3 regions of the Kineococcus deserti genome follow, and region 2 is predicted to be linked to each of the others. Evidence: predicted binding sites of a transcription regulator. Region 2 holds the regulator's gene; each other region holds the start of a gene.

Region 1 (3,267 bases), on a different contig from region 2:
CGCACCGCGCGCGAGGCGCTGGACGCCGGCGTGGAGCCCAAGCAGATCTGGCTGGCGCTGTGCGACGCGATGGACGTGCCGGACTCGCGCCGCCTGGGCAGGGACCGCCGCCCTCCCCGCCCGTGACCGCTGCCGGCTACTCCCCGGTGGCGCCGTCGATCCGCTCGCGCAGGAGGTCGGCGTGGCCGTTGTGCCGCGCGTACTCCTCGACGAGGTGCACGAGCACCCACCGCACGCTCGTGGTGCCCTGCCGGGAGTGCTCGAAGGTGTCGTCGAGGGAGTGCGCCGCCAGCACGGCGCGCGCGAGGTCCTGCTGGGTGGCCAGTTCGGCCAGGTCGACGGCCGGGTCGGCGTCGTCGACGTCGTCGAAGTCGCCGTCCGGATCGGCCTCGGACCAGTAGCGGGGCGCCACGTCCTCGCCGGCGACCCCGCCCTGCCACCAGCCCCGCTCCACGTCGGCCAGGTGGCGGACCATGCCCAGCAACGACATCGACGACGGCTCGACGGAGCGGAGCCGCAACTGCTCGGCGGTCAGCCCCTCGACCTTCCGGGCGAAGGTGGCGCGGTGGTAGTCCAGGAAGCCCTCGAGCGTCGCGCGCTCGTCGCCCACGTACGGCGCCTCCTCGCGCTCCGGCGCGGCGGGAACGGTGAACGTCACAGCCACCACAGTCCCGCACCCACGGCGTTCGTCCGCAGCCGGTAGGCGCTGGTCGAGGCGGCCACGAACAGGTCGCTGCCGTCGGCCCCGCCGAAGCAGACGTTGGCGACGACCTCGCCGACGACGACCTCGAGCAGGCGCGTGCCGTCGGGGGCGAACACCGTGACCGCGTCGCCGTTGGAGGTCCAGACGTTGCCGGCGGTGTCGACGCGGAAACCGTCCGCCAGACCCCGGTCGACCTCCACGAAGACGCGCCCGTTCTTGACGACCGGTCCCGACGGCCGCGCCTGCGGGCCGCGGCCGCCGCGGATCCCGGTCAGCACGTCGTAGACGCGGATGAGCCGGTGGGTGCCGTTGCCGGGCGTGCCGGCCCCCGAGGTGTCGGCCACGTACAGCAGCCTCTCGTCGGGGGAGAAGGCCAGACCGTTGGGCTCCTCGACGTCGGTGACCACGACGCGCAGCTCGCCGGAGTCGGGGTCGAGGCGGAAGACGAAGTTGTCGCCGTACTCGCGGAAGCCCTCGTGGCCCTCGACGGCCACGGTGATGCCGTACGGCGGGTCGGTGAACCAGATCGCGCCGTCGGAGGCGACGACGACGTCGTTGGGGGAGTTGAAGCGTGCCTGGCCGAAGCGGTCGACGAGCACCGTCGTGGTGCCGTCGGCCTCGGTGCGCTCGAGCGCGCGGCGGCCGTGCGAGCAGGCCACGACCCGTCCCTGCCGGTCCAGCGTGCGGCCGTTGGTGAACTCGACGTCGTCGCGGTGCACGGTCAGGCCACCGTCCACCCCGCTGCTCTCGTCCCAGCGCAGGATCCGGTTGCCGGGGATGTCGCTGAAGATCAGCGCCCGCTCCTGCGGCAGCCAGAGCGGGCCCTCGGCCCAGGTGCTGCCCGAGCCGAGGCGTTCGAGGACGGCACCGGCCGGGACGAGGGCGGCACCGCGCGGGTCCAGGATCTGAGCAGACGTCTGCGTCACGCCGCGCAGCCTAGTGATCTCCCGACACGCACGGTCGCAGGACTTGGGATCGAACACGTGTACGGATAGCATCGCGGTGTCCACAGGGGGCTCGCCGGGCAGCTCGTCCACACCCTCCCGCTCGTACGGGGGTCGTGTCGGAGGTCTGTCCTAGCGTTCCCCGCAGTCAGTTGGAACCCAGACCCTGAGGTGAGGACATGCCCGCTCCTGCGGACCGCGAGAAGGCCCTCGACGCCGCCCTCGCAGCGATCGACAAGAACTTCGGCAAGGGCTCGGTCATGCGGCTGGGCGACGACGTCCGCCCGCCCATCGAGGTCATCCCGACCGGCGCGATCGCCCTGGACGTCGCCCTCGGCATCGGCGGCCTGCCGCGTGGCCGCGTGGTCGAGGTCTACGGCCCGGAATCCTCCGGCAAGACGACCGTCGCCCTGCACGCGGTGGCCAACGCCCAGCGCGCCGGCGGCATCGCGGCGTTCATCGACGCCGAGCACGCTCTGGACCCGGACTACGCGGCCAAGCTGGGCGTGGACACCGACGCGCTGCTGGTCTCCCAGCCCGACACCGGCGAGCAGGCGCTGGAGATCGCGGACATGCTGATCCGCTCCGGTGCGCTCGACATCATCGTCATCGACTCCGTCGCCGCGCTCGTGCCCAAGGCCGAGATCGAGGGCGAGATGGGTGACAGCCACGTCGGTCTGCAGGCCCGCCTCATGTCGCAGGCGCTGCGCAAGATCACCGGTGCGCTGAACCACTCCGGCACGACGGCCATCTTCATCAACCAGCTGCGCGAGAAGATCGGCGTCATGTTCGGCTCTCCGGAGACGACGACGGGCGGCAAGGCGCTGAAGTTCTACGCCTCGGTCCGCCTGGACGTGCGTCGCATCGAGACGCTCAAGGACGGCACCAACCCGGTCGGCAACCGCACCCGGGTCAAGGTCGTCAAGAACAAGGTCAGCCCGCCGTTCAAGCAGGCCGAGTTCGACATCATCTACGGCCAGGGCATCTCCCGCGAGGGCGGGCTCATCGACCTCGGTGTCGAGCACGGCTTCGTCCGCAAGTCCGGCGCCTGGTACACCTACGAGGGCGACCAGCTCGGCCAGGGCAAGGAGAACGCCCGGGCCTTCCTGCGCGACAACCCCGACCTCGGCGACGAGATCGAGAAGCGCATCAAGGAGAAGCTCGGCATCGGTGCCCGCCTCGACGCCCCGGCCGAGCCCGACGCCAAGGTCGACTTCTGAGCCGTCGCCACGAGCAGGTCCCTCCCGGTCCGGACGAGAACCCGGACCGGGAGGCCGACCCGCGCGAGGTCGCCCGCACCATCGCCCTGCGCCAGCTGACGATGGCTCCCCGCAGCCGTGCGCAACTGGAGCAGAAGTTGGCCGCCAAGGACGTCCCCGAGGACGTCGCGGTCGAGGTGCTCGACCGGTTCGAAGAGGTCGGCCTCGTCGACGACCGCGCCTTCGCCGCCGGCTACGTGCAGTCCCGCAGCAGCGGACGGGGGCGGCGGGCGCTGGCGCAGGAACTGCGGCGCAAGGGCGTCGACGACGAGACCGCCGCCGAGGCGCTCGAAGTGGTCGACGGGGAGTCGCAGACCGAGGCGGCCCGGAACCTGGTGCGGCGCAAGCTGCGCTCCACGGC
Region 2 (3,267 bases):
CGGTCGTGCGTGCGCACGAGGACGGACGTGCGTGCGCGGGTGCGGGACGGTGCGGCGGCGGGAACGCGCGGGCGCCGCGGCCGGCCGGTGGGCGGCGGGCAAGGAGCCGGGTAGGGCGAGGACGGTGGTGCTCACGGACGTGGACCTCCAGCTCGGCGGCACCACGATCGAACGGGTGTTCGATGCGGTGCGACTGTTCTACCACCGTTCGAACGGTGGAGCGCAACCCCGTGACTCCACGGGGGAACGCCGACAGACGGTGCCACCGACCTGCGACACGAGCTCCCACCTGCGACGACGCCTCAGCGCGCCCCCGCCGCCGGCCACCTCACGACGCGTAGCGCCTGGCCGCCCGCTCCCGCGCCCGGGCCGCCTCGACCTCCCGGTCCTTCGGCGGCGCGGCCGTCACCAGGTCCTCGAGCAGGTGACGGGTGGCGTGCTCGACGGCCGCGACGGCCCGCTCGAAGGCCTCGGCGTTGCGGGCCGACGGCTTCGTCGTCCCGGCCACCTTCCGCACGTACTGCAGGGCGGCCGCGCGGACCTCGTCGTCGGTGGCGGGAGGCTCGAAGTTGTGCAGCTGACGGATGTTCCGGCACATGGCGTCCACGCTAGGCACCGGTGACCCGCCCCACCAGGGTCGTGCGACACGCCCGGTTCGAACAGGTGTTTGATGGAGGGGGGCGCGCTGGTTACCGTGGCGCCACCCGGCGACCCCCGTCGCCGGGCGACCTGGGACAGGAACGGACAGGGAGATCGACGTGGCCGAGGTGCTGGGTGGGACCGACGGGAGCGGACCGGCGATGGAGCCGTCGCAGCAGTCCGCCACGATCCACGAGTTCCCCGACCCGCCCCTGGTCCGCGACGGCCTGACCAACCGCCAGCGCCGGGTGCTGGCCGCGATCCGCGAGTGCGTCGAGTCCCGCGGCTACCCGCCGAGCATGCGCGAGATCGGCCAGGCCGTCGGCCTGACCAGTCCCAGCAGCGTCGCCCACCAGGTCAAGACGCTGGAGAAGCTGGGTTTCCTGCGCAAGGATCCGCGCCGGCCCCGCACGCTCGAGGTCGTCTCGCCGCCCCCGCAGTACGGCTGGGGCCTGGTCAGCGGCACCGAGGACACGGCCGGTGACAACCGGCCCCGTCCCACCTACGTCCCGCTCGTCGGCCGCATCGCCGCCGGTGGCCCCATCCTGGCCGAGGAACTGGTCGAGGAGGTCTTCCCGCTGCCCTCCCAGCTCATCGGCACGGGCGAGCACTTCATGCTCCGCGTGGTGGGTGAGTCCATGATCGAGGCCGCCATCTGCGACGGCGACTGGGTCGTCGTGCGCCGCCAGCCCACGGCCGACAACGGTGAGGTCGTGGCCGCCATGATCGACGGCGAAGCCACGGTCAAGGTGCTGCAGCGCAAGGACGGTCACGTGAAGCTGCTGCCGCGCAACCCCTTGTTCGACCCCATCGACGGCGACGAGGCGACGGTCCTGGGCAAGGTCACCGCCGTCCTGCGCAGCCTCTGAGGGGTCTCAGCCCACGGGCTGGACGAGCTCCACGGCAGCCTCGACCACCAGGCGGGGCGAGGTGAGCACGGGAACGTGCAGGTCGCGCAGCAACGGCGCTGCGTCGACCATGCTGGCCTGGGCCAGGACCACGACGTCCACCGGCGGGTCCAGCGGCACCACGGCCCGGCGCACCGCGTCGGCCACGCCCGTCGTGTAGGTCAGCAGGTCCCCGGACTCGAACGCCGACCAGGTGTCGGTGCACCGCACGTCGACGAAGTCCACGACCCGGCCGGTGCTGGCGGCGCACTCGCGCAACAACGGCATGAGCGTGGCCGCCGCCTCGTCGAGGGAGGCGACCACGGCGATGCGCCGCCCGGCCAGCACGGCGGCCTCGGCCATCGGCCGGTCCACCCGCACCACCCGCAGACCCATCTGCGCCCCGACGGCCTTCGCCGTCGGGCCGATCGTCGAGCACGTGCAGACGACGACGTCCGCCCCCTCGGCCACCAGCCGTCGCAGCCGGTCGGCGATGGCCGACCGCACGCTGTCGACGCCGCGGGCGCGTGCCGCGACGAGCAGGCCGGTGTCGACGAGGTGACGGTCGGCCACGGTCTCGTCGCGCTGGTCCAGGAGGTCGCTGAAGGTGCGCACGTGGGCGTGCGCGGTGTGCAGGAAGCCGACGGTGGCCACCCGACGAGGATGCCATCCCCACCGCGCCCCGTCAGCCGCCACCTGCGGGTTCACCCTCACAGCTCACCCTTCCCTCAGCCGGCGCAGGGACGCCAGCACGGTCTCGGTCGAGGTCGTGGGCCAGAAGTCCGGCAGCGTCTGGCGCAGGAAGCCGCCGTAGCGGGCCGTCGCGAGCCGGGAGTCGAGCACGGCCACCACCCCGCGGTCGCCCGCGGCGCGGATGAGCCGGCCGGCGCCCTGAGCCAGCCGTACCGCGGCGTGCGCCACGGAGACCGTCAGGAAGCCGTTGCCGCCGGCGACGTCCACCGCGCGGGCGCGGGCGGACATCAGCGGGTCGTCGGGGCGCGGGAACGGGATCCGGTCGATGACAACCAGCGAACAGCTCGCCCCGGGCACGTCGACGCCCTGCCACAGCGACATCGTGCCGAACAGCGAGGTCTCGGGGTCGGCGGTGAAGTCGCGCACGAGCTTGGGCAGCCGGTCCTCGCCCTGGCACAGCACCGGGGTGCTCACCCGTTTGCGCAGCGCCTCGGCGGCCTCCTCGGCGGCCCGGCGGGAGGAGAACAGCCCGAGCGTCCGCCCGCCCGCGGCCTCGACGAGCGCCGCGAGGTCGTCCAGGGCGGCCTCACTGGCGCCGCGGCCCGGCGGCGGCAGGTGCCGGGCCACGTAGAGGATCCCCTGCCGGGGGTAGTCGAAGGGGCTGCCGACGTCGACGCCGGTCCACGGCGTCTTCGCACCCTTCTCCCCCTTCAGGCCGAACGCCCCGGCGACCGGGTCGAAGGACCCGCCCAGGGTCAGGGTCGCCGACGTCGCCACGACGGTCCGCTCGCTGAACAGCTTCTCGCGCAGCAGTCCCGCCACCGACAGCGGCGCGATGTGCAGCGACGGCGGCCGCGCGGCGGCGCCGAACCCGGCGGTCACCCAGGCCACGTCGTAGCTGTCCTGCGCCCCGCGGCCGACGTCCTCGGCGAGGCGTTCGGCGACCGAGAACACCTCCTGCACGGCCGCGCGCGCCAGGTGCCGGGCGCCGCGGGACTCGGTGTCCTCCTCCTTGGAGGAGGCCTCACCGGCGTCCTTCAGGTCGGTC
Region 3 (3,267 bases), on a different contig from region 2:
ACGGCCGTCTCGGCGGTGGTGTGCAGGATCAGCGGCACGTTCAGGAGGGCTTCCCCGTTGCCCGGCTGGAGGTTCAGCGGGCTCGCGGGCAGGCCGACGCGGCGCAGGTCGCTGACCGTGACGGTGGGGAGGGTGACGGGGTCGCCGGGGGTGGCGTCGGTGGTGCAGCGGGTTCCACCGTTGGTCCACCGGGGATCGCCCTGGTTCTGGACCCAGGTGGTGGTCAGGGTCTGGCCGGGTGGGCAGTTGTTCGCGGCGGCACCGCAGGAGTTGTCGCCGAGGGAGCCCTCGGGGCCGTTGCGGCTGCAGGCGGGGGTGCGGACCACTTCGATGGGAGCAGAGCCTGCGGGTCGTCCTCCTCGATCATGTCTGCCGGGCCTCGCGGATGCATGCCCCGAGCTGGCATCAATGACGGCGTCTGCCCCGCTCCATGTTCCGGACGAGTCGACGTTCGCGTTCGCGGTGATGGAACCGGAAAGGGTCAGCGCCGCCATGGCGGCTGTCACACCTGCGGTCCTGCAGGCCCTCACTCCGTCTCCCAAACGAGCCATCGACCATCTACCCACTTCAACCAGAGGAAGAATGAAGCCTCTTTGGCGCCAGGGATCTGAGCGGCTTCGCGTCCGTTCTCATCGACAATCACGTGAGGGTCGCGATCGACGTAGACGTCCATCTGAATTTCGCCGATGTCCGGACTCCACTGCAGATACCAAGTTCCTCTGAAGCGGGTTTCCAAGCCTACGTGTGAGTACCCGCCCTCCAACATCTTTTGGATCTCGTCGATGTTGTAGCTGCAGCCGGAGCATCCAGCGTCGGAGATGGCGCGTAGAGGTCCAGCGTCTCCTGAGTTCCTCGAGTAGTTCAGCACTTGCACGTAGTAGCCAGCGAAGGCGCTGGCGCCGTCTTGAGTGAAGGTTGTGCCCAGCTCCGACAACTCGGGCGCTGGCAACACGCGAGTCGCGGTCGGGGCCGGCTGAGAGGAGGTGTCGGGCGAAGCGGATGCCTCGAGAGCTGTGTCTGCCGGCGTCGTCGCGACAGGCTTCGCCGCCGCTGGAACCGTGGGCGCGGTCTCGTTCGAACACCCGGCGACCAGGCCGGCCACGGCGAGGCCGGCGACCGCGATGGAGGCGGGACGGAGCTGGATCACGGGCGCACCGTCGCACGATCCTGGGCTGGGTGGAGGCGCCGAACGGGGGACTGTGGACAACCCGTCGGCCGTTCGGGTGACCCGTCCGCGTTGGTTACGATCCGTGTTGCGAAGCGACGCTCCGTCTTGTGGACAACCCGCTCCACCGTTGACGCCACCTGAGCACCGTGGTGTAGCTTCGAGATGTGTTCGAACCGGCGTTCGAACATGATGAGACCGCTCGAGGCGCGGTCCGCCGGAGAGGGGAAGCTCCGCGGGCCGCGCCCCGAGTGCGTGCTCGCGAGCCGCTTCCCCCGGCTCGCCGCGCTGCGCGATCCGTCGCGGCGCCGGCTCGAGTGGGGAGGGTGACAACGGTGAGACGGTTCTCCGACGAGGTGCACGTCCAGTCCGGCGAGGTGGGCGGGACGGCGGGTGCCCCGGTCCAGTTCGTCTGGCGCGGACGGCTCTACGTCGTGCGGGAGGTGCTGTCCTGCTGGCGCGAACGCAGCGCCTGGTGGGAGCACGCCGCGGTGGCCGCGGTCCACGGTGATGCCACCGGTTCCGGGAAGGGGCCGACGAAGCGCGCCGTCCTGGAGATCGGCGACCTCGAACGCGAGGTCTTCCGCGTCGAGGCCAGCATCGGCCGCACCGGCGGAGCCGGTGTCTATGACCTCGCCCGCCCTGTGGCGCCTGGGACGGCCGCTGTGTCGGAGGGCGCTGGTACTCCTTCGTCCGAGGCGTCGGAGGACTGGCAGTTGCTGCGCGTCAGCGACTGACGGCCCACCGACCCGCAGCAGACCGACCGAACGACCGGAGGAGAACGCGATGCCCACCACCTTCGACGTCCCTGCGGGCGTCCCCCGCCCGCTGACCACAGCCGCTCTGGACCTCCTCGCCCGGTGCGAGGACGAGCTCCTCACCGCTCTGCGCACCGATGACGTGGCCGAGCGCTACGTCCACGCCCACCTCGCGGCGCTGCGGGCCGGGGCCGCCCTCGTCGCGGTGCACGGTCGTCCCGCCGTCCGGGGCCGGCGCGGCGGTGGTCCGCGCAGCGTGTGGGAGATGCTGCAGGCCCTCGCGCCGGACCTGCAGGGCTGGTCCGACCGGTTCGCCTCGACCGCCGCGGTGCGGTCGGCCGTCGAGGCGGGCCGCACCGGGATGGTGGACGCCGCATCCGCCGACGACCTGCTGGCCGACGCCGAACGGTTCCACCGCGTCGTGGAGTCCCGGCTCGGCCTCAGCGCCCTACCGCTGGCGGGCTGACCTCGTCCGACGACCCCAGCAGACCAGACCGACCCAGAAACACCGCTGCTCCGGTCTTCCCCACGGGCGCGTTCCACCGAAGGACGTCCCCATGACCACCGCCGCACTGACCGCCGCGCAGGGCACCGCACCGATCGCCGCGTCGACCAGCGAGGCCTTTCCGCACCTGCACGTGGCCTCCGGGTACTCACTGCGCCACGGCACCTCCACCCCGGCCGACCTCGTCGCCCGCGCCGCCGGGCTCGGCATGCCCACCCTCGCCCTCACCGACCGCGACGGTCTCTACGGTGCGGTGAAGTTCGTCCGCTCCTGCAGCGAGGCCGGTCTGAACCCCGTCCTGGGCGTCGACCTCGCCACCACCCCGACCGGTCTGGCCGACGGGCTCCCGCCGTGGGCCGATCCCTCGGTCGCCGTGCGCCGCACCACCGCCCGAACTCCTGCCCGCGGTGGTGCCGTGGTCGACCCGAGGTTGCCGAGGATCGTCGTCCTGGCGCTGGGCGCCGACGACGCCGGGGCCGGGAACGGGTGGGCCGCGTTGTGCCGACTGGTCAGCGCCACCCACCTGGGTGGGCAACGCGGAAACCCGGTCAGCAACCTCGAGCTCGTCGCCGCCCACGCCGGCCGCGCCGACGGCCGGCCGGCGCTGGCCGTGCTGCTCGGGCCGGGTTCGGAACTCGGCCGCGCTCTGCTGGCCCGTCGCGACGACCTCGCCCACGCCGTCCTGCGGCGCTGGCGCGAGGTCCTGCCGACCGGTTCACTGCACGTCGAGGTCGTCTGCCACCACGCCCCGCCCGGAACGGCCGGCAGCGTGGAGCACGCCGCCCGGATGCTCTCCTTCGCCCGCGCCGCAGGAGTTCCCGCCGTGCTCACCGCCGCCG

Evidence for each region. The regulator LexA, encoded in region 2, represses DNA repair genes until DNA is damaged. The targets are predictions, from matches to a motif close to TCGAACANNTGTTCGA.
Region 1: recA (recombinase RecA) is a predicted target of LexA. The motif match lies at 1,679-1,694, and genes of this name have one in related genera.
Region 3: ACRYR2_RS10505 (DUF6504 family protein) is a predicted target of LexA. The motif match lies at 1,337-1,352, and genes of this name have one in related genera.

The regions. Positions count from the first base shown of each region.
Region 1 is NZ_JBJLSI010000017.1:2,041-5,307, reverse strand. Features, by position in the region: gene ACRYR2_RS14045 (DUF3046 domain-containing protein) at 1-126, shown strand, start outside; gene ACRYR2_RS14040 (DinB family protein) at 137-658, opposite strand; gene ACRYR2_RS14035 (SMP-30/gluconolactonase/LRE family protein) at 655-1,629, opposite strand; gene recA (recombinase RecA) at 1,827-2,867, shown strand; gene ACRYR2_RS14025 (regulatory protein RecX) at 2,864-3,267, shown strand, end outside.
Region 2 is NZ_JBJLSI010000006.1:188,607-191,873, forward strand. Features, by position in the region: gene ACRYR2_RS07380 (LysM peptidoglycan-binding domain-containing protein) at 1-135, opposite strand, end outside; gene ACRYR2_RS07385 (DUF2277 domain-containing protein) at 329-598, opposite strand; gene lexA (transcriptional repressor LexA) at 801-1,508, shown strand; gene ACRYR2_RS07395 (aspartate/glutamate racemase family protein) at 1,515-2,180, opposite strand; gene ACRYR2_RS07400 (ATP-dependent DNA helicase) at 2,244-3,267, opposite strand, start outside.
Region 3 is NZ_JBJLSI010000010.1:75,567-78,833, reverse strand. Features, by position in the region: gene ACRYR2_RS10515 (PKD domain-containing protein) at 1-326, opposite strand, end outside; gene ACRYR2_RS10510 (DUF6318 family protein) at 527-1,147, opposite strand; gene ACRYR2_RS10505 (DUF6504 family protein) at 1,501-1,902, shown strand; gene ACRYR2_RS10500 (SAV_6107 family HEPN domain-containing protein) at 1,952-2,389, shown strand; gene ACRYR2_RS10495 (DNA polymerase III subunit alpha) at 2,481-3,267, shown strand, end outside.